One region of the Pseudomonas sp. FW305-70 genome, then DNA from elsewhere that is predicted to be linked to it. Evidence: predicted binding sites of a transcription regulator. Region 1 holds the regulator's gene; the other holds the start of a gene.
What was found. Region 1 encodes FliA, which starts transcription of late flagellar genes. Its sites were predicted from a motif close to CTAAAGTTTNNNNNNNNNNNGCCGNTAA; they were not measured.

Region 1 (5,444 bases):
CCCATCGACATGATCGGCCTGGAAGTGGGCTATCGCCTGATTCCGCTGGTGGACCGCAACCAGGGCGGCCAGCTGTTGGCGCGGATCAAGGGCGTGCGCAAGAAGCTGTCCCAGGATCTGGGCTTCCTGATGCCGACCGTGCACATCCGCGACAACCTCGACCTGGCGCCAAGTGCCTATCGCCTGACCCTGATGGGGGTGATCCTGGCGGAAGCGGAGATTTACCCGGATCGCGAGCTGGCGATCAACCCGGGGCAGGTCTACGGCACGCTCAACGGCATTACCGCCAAAGATCCGGCTTTCGGCCTGGAGGCGGTCTGGATTGAAATCAGCCAGCGTGCCCAGGCGCAATCCCTCGGTTACACGGTGGTCGATGCCAGTACAGTAGTGGCTACCCACTTGAACCAGATACTCTACAAGCATTCCAGTGAACTGATCGGTCACGAAGAAGTGCAGCAACTCATGCAATTGCTGGCCAAAAGCTCGCCCAAACTGGCGGAAGAGCTGGTGCCGGGCGTGGTTTCGCTGTCGCAACTGCTCAAGGTGTTGCAAGCGCTGTTGGCCGAACAAGTGCCGGTTCGCGATATCCGCAGCATTGCCGAGGCCATCGCCAACAATGCCGCCAAGAGTCAAGATACCGCCGCGCTGGTGGCTGCCGTGCGGGTTGGCGTCTCCCGCGCAATCGTCCAAAGCATTGTAGGCACTGAGTCGCAGCTGCCAGTTATCACGCTGGAGCCAAGGTTGGAACAGATATTGCTCAATAGTCTGCAAAAGGCAGGACAAGGCTCGGAAGAGGGCGTTCTGCTGGAGCCAAGCATGGCTGAGAAACTGCAACGCTCGCTGATCGACGCGGCGCAGCGCCAGGAGATGCAAGGTCAGCCGGTGATTCTGCTGGTGGCCGGTCCGGTTCGCGCGATGCTCTCGCGATTCGGCCGGCTCGCAGTCCCGGGTTTGCACGTGTTGGCTTACCAGGAAATCCCTGACAACAAGCAAGTGACCATCGTTGCGACAGTAGGGCCCAACGGCTGAGGTAGTGGTTTATGCAAGTTAAGCGTTTTTTCGCCGCCGATATGCGTCAGGCCATGAAGCTGGTTCGCGATGAGCTGGGCGCTGATGCAGCCATTATCGGCAACCGCCGGATTGCCGGGGGCGTCGAGCTGACGGCTGCGCTGGATTACAAGTTGTCGGCGCTGGCGCCGCGTGTTCCGAACATGGAGCTCGAAGACGAGCTGCGCAAGACTCAGTCGCGGATCGTCACCGCCCAGGCCGAATTGAGCCTGCGTGGCGATGGCGAGAGCGACAATGCGACCAACCGCCAGTTGTTCGCCGGCTTGCCGCTCACCGCAGCCGAGCCGCTGATCGAACCTACGTATGACCAACCTCGTCGCCCCGCACCGGCTGCTGTACCAGCGTCCGGTGGCGTGGACCCGCGTGCGTTTGACTCGATGCGCTTCGAGCTCAACAGCCTGCGCGAACTCATGGAAGTACAACTCGGGTCCCTGGCCTGGAACCAGCTGCAAGGCAGCCGTCCGGATCAGGCCAACCTCTGGCGTCGCCTGCAACGCATTGGCCTGTCCGGCCCGCTGTCGCGCGACCTGCTGGCACTGATAACCGAAATCCAGGAGCCTCGTCAGGCCTGGCGCATGTTGCTGGCGCACCTGGCGCGTATGATCGTTACCCCGGACGTCGAACCGCTGGAAGAGGGCGGAGTCATCGCCATGGTCGGCCCTGCCGGCATGGGCAAGACCACCACCCTGGCGAAGCTGGCTGCCCGTTACGTGCTCAAGTACGGCGCGCAGAACATTGCGCTGGTGAGCATGGACAGCTTCCGCATCGGTGCCCAGGAGCAACTCAAGACCCTGGGGCGCATTCTCAATGTGCCGGTGACCCACGTCGATCCGGGCCAGTCCCTGGTGCAGGCGCTCGATCCATTGCTGCGCAAGCGCGTGGTGCTGATCGATACCGCCGGCCTGCAGGCCAGTGACCCGGCCCTGCGCATGCAGCTCGAAAGCCTGGCCGGTCGTGGCATCCGCTCAAAAAATTATCTGGTCCTGGCAACCACCAGCCAGAAACAGGTTCTAACCGCCGCTTATCACAGTTACAAGCGTTGCGGGCTTGCCGGCTGCATCCTGACTAAACTGGATGAAACGGCAAGCCTGGGCGAGGTGTTGAGCCTGGCCATCAGTCATGAGTTGCCAGTGGCGTACCTGACCGATGGCCCGCGGATTCCGGATGATCTCCATCTGCCGCGCCGTCATCAGTTGGTCAGTCGCGCCGTCAGTGTGCAAATGCAGGAAGAACCCAGCGAAGAAGCCATGGCTGACATGTTCGCTGACATCTACCACAGTCCGACCAAGCAGGTTGGCTGAGGTATTTAATGAATAGTTTTTGTACCTACATCGATGGTCTGCCATGCATTGTTCCGTTTGTGAACGCGCAGCCAGTAATGTGGCCTCCGTCTATGCAAGACAAGGTAAAGAAATAACATGGGCAGCATGCATCCTGTACAGGTGATCGCGGTGACCGGCGGCAAAGGTGGCGTCGGGAAAACTAACGTGTCAGTGAACTTGTCCCTGGCTTTGGCTGAGCTTGGCCGGCGCGTCATGCTGCTGGACGCCGACCTGGGACTGGCGAACGTCGACGTTCTGCTGGGACTGACACCCAAACGTACCCTGGCCGACGTGATCGAGGGCCGCTGCGAACTGCGCGATGTACTGCTGCAGGGGCCAGGCGGCATCCGTATCGTTCCCGCCGCATCCGGCACTCAGAGCATGGTGCATCTGAGTCCTGCGCAACACGCCGGCCTTATCCAGGCCTTCAGTGATATCGGCGACAACCTCGACGTATTGGTGATCGACACCGCTGCCGGCATTGGTGAGTCGGTTGTCAGCTTCGTTCGCGCAGCCCAGGAAGTGCTGCTGGTGGTGTGCGACGAGCCGACCTCGATTACCGATGCCTACGCCTTGATCAAGTTGCTCAATCGCGACTACGGCATGAACCGCTTCCGCGTCCTGGCCAACATGGCCCAGAGCCCGCAGGAAGGGCGCAACCTGTTCGCCAAGTTGACCAAGGTCACGGATCGCTTCCTCGACGTCGCCCTACAATACGTCGGCGCGGTGCCCTACGACGAAAGCGTGCGCAAGGCTGTGCAGAAGCAGCGCGCCGTCTACGAGGCCTTCCCGCGTTCCAAGTGCTCGCTGGCGTTCAAGGCCATCGCGCAGAAGGTCGATACCTGGCCGCTGCCTGCCAACCCGCGCGGGCACCTGGAGTTTTTCGTCGAGCGTCTCGTGCAGCAAACAGCAGGACCTGTTCTATGACAGCCAGCGGTTACAACCTCTACAAAAAATCGGCTCGGGATGCGCAGTACGAGCTGATCGAGCGTTACGCGCCGCTGGTTAAACGCATTGCCTACCACTTGCTGGCGCGTTTGCCGGCCAGTGTCCAGGTCGAAGACCTGATCCAGGCCGGGATGATCGGCCTGCTTGAGGTATCGACCAAATATGACGCCAGCAAAGGCGCCAGTTTCGAGACGTACGCGGGCATTCGAATCCGCGGCGCCATGCTCGATGAAGTGCGCAAGGGGGACTGGGCGCCACGTTCGGTTCACCGCAATACGCGCATGGTCAGCGACGCCATTCGCTCGATTGAAGCGAAAACCGGCCGTGACGCTAAAGATCACGAAGTTGCGGCCGAACTCCAATTGAGTCTCGACGATTACTACGGAATTTTGAACGACACCCTGGGCAGCCGGTTATTCAGTTTCGACGATCTGTTGCAGGACGGCGAACACGAAGGGCTGCACGAGGATGGCGCGAGTGCTCATACCGAGCCGTCACGCGACCTGGAGGATGAACGCTTCCAGGCTGCGCTGGCGGATGCGATTGCCAATTTGCCGGAGCGTGAGCGACTGGTGTTGGCGCTGTATTACGACGAAGAGTTGAACCTCAAGGAAATCGGTGAGGTCCTGGGGGTCAGCGAATCGCGGGTCAGCCAGTTACACAGCCAGTGCGCGGCCCGCTTGCGGGGGCGTTTGGGGGAGTGGCGAGCGCGCTGAAGGCAGTGTGGGGACACTGCGAAAGAGGCGGGTGTGGTGTTGAACTGCGCCGGTCCCGATCTGTTGTGCTCCAGACAGTCATTGAGTGCTTTGCCGGATTGATTGAAATGGCGCGTCCAGGTGCTGGGCGCGTTTAAGACTGCTTGGAGGTCGAATTGGACAAGAACATGAAAATCCTCATCGTTGATGACTTCTCAACGATGCGGCGGATCATCAAGAACCTGCTGCGTGACCTTGGGTTCACCAACACCGTCGAGGCCGACGATGGCACTACCGCCATTCCGGTGCTCAACAGCGGAAGCATCGACTTTCTGGTAACGGACTGGAACATGCCGGGCATGACCGGCATCGATCTGCTGCGTCACGTGCGTGCCGATGAAAAGCTCAAGCACCTGCCGGTGCTGATGGTGACCGCTGAAGCCAAGCGTGAGCAGATCATCGAAGCGGCCCAGGCCGGCGTTAACGGCTATGTGGTCAAGCCCTTCACGGCCCAGGCGTTGAAAGAAAAAATCGAGAAGATTTTCGAACGCATCGGTTGATGACTGCGCCACGGGGGAGCTATGGGCAATAACGAAACTTCATTGGGCGACTTTGAATCGACCCTGAAAAAACACGCCGTCGAATTGGTCGCGAGCCTTGAAAAAGGCAAGTTCGGCGACGCGGTGCAATTGATCCATGAGCTCAACCAGACCCGTGACCGCGGCCTGTATCAGGAAGTGGGCAAGCTCACTCGCGAACTGCATAGCGCGATCGTCAATTTCCAGATTGACCCGCACATGCCGCAAGCCGAAGAAGTGTCGCAGATCACCGACGCCACCGAGCGCCTGGGCTATGTGGTCAAGCTGACCGAGGCCGCGGCCAACCGCACCATGGATCTGGTGGAAAATGCCACGCCGCTGGTCAACAGCCTGGCGGACGAAGCCCAGGCCTTGAGCACGGACTGGGGGCGCTTCATGCGTCGTGAAGTCGGTGCCGAAGAGTTTCGTGAACTGGCCCGGCGGGTCGACGGCTTCCTGGCGCGCAGCGGCACGGACAATCGCGCGGTGTCGGGCAACCTGAACGACATCCTGCTCGCCCAGGATTACCAGGACCTCACGGGGCAAGTGATCAAGCGTGTGACCCAACTGGTCACCGAAGTTGAAAGCAACCTGCTCAAGCTCGTGCTGATGGCCAGTCAGGTGGACCGCTTTGCGGGCATCGAGCATGACCGTGAAGCGATGCTTGCAGAAAAAGATCCACAAAAACATCTCTCTCAGGGTGAAGGTCCGCAGATTCATGCCGATAAAAGAGAAGACGTTGTGTCCGGTCAGGACGATGTGGACGATTTGCTATCCAGCCTGGGATTTTAGAATTTTAGGTATTTTGGGTTTTTAGACCTGTTAGGAGCACC
Region 2 (5,444 bases), on a different contig from region 1:
GAGGGCTTGTTTCGCCAGGACGAGGCGTCGCTGGTGGGGCGCATTCGCATCGACCTGCCGAACATTCTCGCCCGTCGTGTGGTGATGCCGCGCCTGCCGGCGTTCATGGCGCAGCACCCGCTGCTTGAGCTGGAAATCAGCAGCACCGACCGCCGGGTCGATCTGCTCGCCGAAGGGTTCGATTGCGTGCTGCGCATCGGCGCCCAGCCGGACCAATCGGTGGTGGCGCGACACCTGTGTGACTTCACCATGGTCAATTGCGCCAGCCCTGCGTATCTGCAGCGCTATGGCGTGCCCGAGCGACTTGAGGATCTGGCACGGCATCGGCTGGTGCATTACGTCGGCGTTTTGGGCGGGCGTTCGGAAGGCTTTGTGTACGTCGACAAGGGGCAGGTGCAGCGACTGCCGATGGCCGGCAGTGTCACGGTCAACAGCACCGATGCCTATGAGGCCGCCGGCCTGGGTGGTTTCGGCCTGATTCAGGCGCCGAGAATGGGCATGCACCAATACCTGCAAAGCGGTGAACTGGTCGAGGTGTTGTCGCCGTTCAATGCGCCGTCCATGGAGGCGTCGCTGCTCTATGCCCGGCAGCGGCATTTGCCGTTGCGGGTGAGGGTGTTCATGGACTGGCTGGGGGAAGTGATCCGCTCGGAAACCTGAGACAAGGCTTTTTGTGGGAGCGGGCTTGCTCGCGAAAGCGGTCTGTCTGACACATAGCTGCCGGATGTGCCGACGCATTCGCGGGCAAGCCCGCTCCCACAGGGTACTGCGGTGTTCAGAACAGTTGGGTGAACAACCAGTACAAAGGATCACCGTTGACCTGTAGGAGCTGCCGAAGGCTGCGATCTTTTGATCTTAATAATCCTGCTGCTTGCGAAACGCCCAGCGTCCGGCAATCACGGTAAAGGTCGCGACCAGTGCCACCAGGATCCAGAATCCTTGCGGGTCATCGGCTAGCGGAATGCCGCCGACGTTCATGCCGAAGAAACCGGCGATGATGTTGATCGGCAGCGCCAGCACCGTCACCACTGTCAGGGTGAACAGCGTGCGGTTGGTCTGTTCGTTGATGTTGGCGGCGATCTCTTCCTGCAACAGCTTGATCCGCTCACCCAGCGCCGTGAGGTCGTTGATGATCAGCGCAAACTCCTCGGTGGATTTGCGCAGCTCCTTTACGTCTTCCTTTTGCAGCCATTGCGGCGGCCGGTTGAGCAGGCGCAGCAATGAGCCTGGCTCCAGCGCCAGCAGCCGTTGCAAGCGCACCAGCACCCGGCGATTGGCGCCCAGCTCGGCGCGGTTGGTCGACAGGCGCGAGGACAGCAACTCATCTTCGATCTGGTCCACGCTCTGGCTGGTCTTGCGCACGATCTGGGTCAGCACTTCACCCTGGTCGCGCAGCAAATGCACCAGCAGCTCCAGCGGGGAGCGAAAGCATTCCCGGGCCTTCACCGACGAGCGCAACTTGTCCACCGAGTGCAGCGGCTGCAGACGGGCGCTGATGATCAGCCGGCTGCGGGCGCACACCCACAAGGTCGAGACATCCGAGGAGACCATGTTGCTGAGGTTGAACACCACGTCGTTGACCACCGCCAGCAACGCGGAGTCGACATGCTCGATGCGCGTCGAGCGCGAACCTTCGTGCAGCGCCTCGAAAAATTCCTCGGGCAGTTCCAGATGGCTTTTCATCCAGCGCTCGCACGCGGCATGGGCCAGGTTCAGGTGCAGCCAGAGAAACTGTTCGTCGCTTTGCGGTTGTTGCAGGTACTGCAAGGCTTGGGCGGAGTTGATTTCCCGACCGGCCTCACCGGGGCGAAAACTGAAACCGTAAAGCAGGCCGAACAGATCCGTGTCGCGATGGCTTTGATCGATGCTGTGGTTCATGAGGACTCGCAAGGGGAGGCGCCTGTCGCGTGTTTTACAGGTTCACTTGAGCGGCATCATCGCAAGTCGGGATGACGTTTTTGTGACAGAAAAATAACGCAAACGAATGCTCTACCGGTGGTCGGATTTTTCTAAAGAACCGCTCTGGCACGCCGATCACGCTTGGGTTAAGTTGCGCGCCGCAGGCCTCGGCCGAGACCGCAGACAGGGATGTCCGGACACCTTTCACGCCTTTTTTGGGCGTGCCTCATTCCTGTCATGAGTACCCATCGATGCTTTTGCAAAAGTCCTTGAGAGCACAAATTCTCGCCCTGCTGAGTGGCAGCCTGCTGGCGATGCTGTTGATCGCCCTGGCGTGCTTTCACTTCCTGTCCAGTGGCGTGCAGAGCTACGCCAATCTGATCGAGGGCCCGCTGCATACCTCGCAATTGATCGATGAAGCCAACCTGCAATTCAAGGTGCAGGTGCAAGAGTGGAAAAACGTCCTGTTGCGCGGCAAGCTACCGGCGGACCTGAGCAAGTACTGGGGGCAATTCGAAGACCGTCAGCGTGATGTGCAAAACATCCTTGGCGAGCTGGCCGCGCAGAGGGGCATCGAGCCGTCACTCAAGAGCCGCATCGAGCGCTTGCGTGACGAACATCGCCAGTTGGGCGCGGCGTATCAGAAGGGGCGGGACGCGTTCGTGGCCGCCGGTGGTGATCCGACGGTGGGCGATAGCGCGGTCAAAGGCGTAGACCGTGCGACCAGCGATCAGATGAGCGCACTGGTCAGCGAGTTGCGCAAGCAAGGCGCCGAGCAGTCGACCTTGATCAGCGCCGCCGCCGATCGCACGGTGCTGCTGGGGCTTGTCGTGATGCTGGTTTCGGGGTTGTTGATCGGCCTGCTGAGCCTGTGGCTGGTCAACCGCAACCTGGTCGAACCGATCCGCAAACTGATCGAATACGTGGCGCAGCTCAGCCAGGGTCGTCTTGCCGAGCGCGTGGCCAGCACCCGTCAGGACGAGTTGGGCAAACTGGCGATCGCCGCCAACACCCTGCGCGATTTCCTCGCCGAAACCTTCAGCCGTTTGCAGCGCAGCGCGTCGGACCTGGACAGCGCCAGTGGTGAGTTGAACTCGATCGCCACCGTGATGGCCGGCGGCACCAACGAGCAGTTCAACCGCACCGATCAGGTGGCCACGGCGATGAACGAAATGTCCGCCACGGCGCAGGAAGTGGCGCGTCATGCCGCGCAAGCGGCGCGGGCCGCCGACGATGCCGACCAGTCCGCCCAGCAGGGCGAAAAAGTCATGCAGGGCACCATCCACACCATCACCCAAATGCGTGGCGAAATCGCCAACACCGCCACGGTCATCCGCCAACTGGAAACCGACAGCGGGCGCATCGGCAAGGTCCTGGAAGTGATTCGCGGCATCGCCGAACAGACTAACCTGCTGGCGCTCAACGCGGCCATCGAAGCGGCCCGCGCCGGTGAGGCCGGGCGCGGTTTCGCCGTGGTGGCCGATGAAGTCCGCAGCCTGGCCCAGCGCACAGCGGCGTCGATCATCGAGATCAACCAGATCATTCAAACCGTGCAGACCGGTGCGATCGAAGCAGCCCAGGCGATTGAAAGCGGTCAGTCGCGCAGCGAAGAAAGCGTGCAGCAGGTGACCGAGGCCGGCGCCATGCTCGAACGCATCACCCTGGCCGTGGAAGCCATCCGCGACATGAACCGGCAGATCGCCACCGCAGCCGAAGAACAGACCTCGGTGGCCGAAGACATCTCGCGCAACCTCACCGAGATCACCAGCATCGCCAGCACTAACCTTGACAACGTGCAGCGCACCGAAGCGGCCAGCAACAACCTGCACGGTTTGTCGGGGCAGTTGAACGAGGTGACGGCGCGCCTGAGCGCTTAAACGCAAAAAGCCGCACGATCGTCAGAGCGTGCGGCTTATGTGGGTTGTGATTACTTGTCTTGCTTGTTTTCCAGGACCTTGCCGTTAGAGGCATCGATGTCCACATCCCACTCGACGTTCTTGGCGTCGCGCAACTCGATCTCATACTCGTAACCGTTGAAATGGTTATCCAGCTCGGTTTTGGTGATCGTGGCGCCCGGGTGCAGATCCAGAGCGATCTTGTTCAGATCTTCCAGCGGCTTGATCTTGCCGTCCTTGACCAGTTGCGGGATCTCATCCACGCGCACGTCGGCCTGGGCCAGACCGGCAGTGAGGGTCAGGGTTGCAGCGGTAAACAAAGCAGTCAGAGTCTTCATGGGCTTCTTTCCTTGGGTGATCTGTTCAAGTGAGATCAGGTTAGCTTTTGTAACTTAAGCCACCCTTAAAACCCTCTACATGTCCTGCATCAATTCCTGCTGGACTGTGCCCGAACATACAAACACAAATACATAACCTGTGGGAGCGGGCTTGCTCGCGAATGCGGAGTGTCAGTCAACGTGGATGTTGAAGCTGATGGCTCTTTCGCGAGCAAGCCCGCTCCCACAGGTTTTGCGCGACTCTGGATCAGTAGCCGTTGTTCTGTAGTACCTGCGCCACGCTGGCCACCGCCGGACGTTTATAGAATTTCAACAACTCACTGGCGCGATTGGTGAAGATCCCATCGACGCCGGTGTCCATGACTTTCTGGTAGTCCACCGCATCGTCGATGGTGTAGACGTGCACCAGCAGACCCTGATCGTGGGTGTACTGGTTCATCCAGGGTTGCACCAGGTCCGAGTAACTCTGGTCGCCACCCTGGGCCAGGGCGGCGGACGGGCCGGTGCCGATGGCGCCCTGGGCCTTGGCGTAGTCGACCCAGTGCTGGAATTCGGCTTTGTCCTTTGGTTGTTGGGCGGAGTAGTAAGCGGCCTTGTCCTTGGCGCCGGACTCGGCAAAGGTCACCCTGGACCTGGGCTCGATGCTGCCTTCACCGACCCACAACAGCAGGATCTTCGGCACCTTCGGCATTTCCTTTTGCAGCAGTTCGAGACTGCTCTTCTCGAAGGTCTGCAGGACCACCTTGCCGTTGCCCTGGCCTACCGCCAGCGCGCTGTTGGCCGGTTTCGATTCGCTGGGGTTCAGCCAGCCACGGGCCTGGAGTTTTTCCTTGAGGTCGTGTTCGATGCCGGGAAACTGCTTGGGCTCCTTGGTCTCGATGTACAGCCCGGGCTTGTGCAGGGCGTTGCCCTCGGCGATGTCGATGATTTCATCAAGGGTCAGAATCTTCAGGCCGGCGAAGGCAGGACGCGCGCGATCCGGGTAGGCGGTATTGAACCAGCTGCCCGCATCCAGGGTTTTCAGCTCGGCCATGGTGAAGGCATTGGCCGGGCTGTCCTTGCGCTCGGGGAATTTGCTGGCGACGTCGGTCGTGCGTTGCAGGTTGTTGTCGTGCAGGGCGAACAGCACGCCGTCCTTGCTGCGCTGCAGATCCAGTTCCAGGTAGTCGGCGCCCAGGTCGCGGGCCGTCTTGTAGGCGGCGGCGGTGGATTCCGGCGCGTCGAAAGATGCGCCACGGTGGGCGATCACCGCTGGATGCGGAATGCCCAAGCGGGTTGCCAGTGCCGAGGGGCTCGGTTCGCTGGCGGCCTG

Region 2: AC3WN7_RS25375 (methyl-accepting chemotaxis protein) is a predicted target of FliA. The motif match lies at 2,010-2,037, and genes of this name have one in related genera.

What each region holds. Positions count from the first base shown of each region.
Region 1 covers NZ_JBYSYZ010000043.1:8,030-13,473, reverse strand. Annotated here, with positions in the region: gene flhA (flagellar biosynthesis protein FlhA) at 1-1,029, shown strand, start outside; gene flhF (flagellar biosynthesis GTPase FlhF) at 1,041-2,369, shown strand; gene fleN (flagellar synthesis regulator FleN) at 2,487-3,317, shown strand; gene fliA (RNA polymerase sigma factor FliA) at 3,314-4,054, shown strand; gene AC3WN7_RS24120 (chemotaxis response regulator CheY) at 4,222-4,593, shown strand; gene AC3WN7_RS24115 (protein phosphatase CheZ) at 4,615-5,403, shown strand.
Region 2 covers NZ_JBYSYZ010000049.1:16,608-22,051, reverse strand. Annotated here, with positions in the region: gene AC3WN7_RS25385 (LysR family transcriptional regulator) at 1-660, shown strand, start outside; gene AC3WN7_RS25380 (transporter) at 856-1,878, opposite strand; gene AC3WN7_RS25375 (methyl-accepting chemotaxis protein) at 2,151-3,776, shown strand; gene AC3WN7_RS25370 (PepSY domain-containing protein) at 3,827-4,132, opposite strand; gene AC3WN7_RS25365 (glycerophosphodiester phosphodiesterase) at 4,380-5,444, opposite strand, start outside.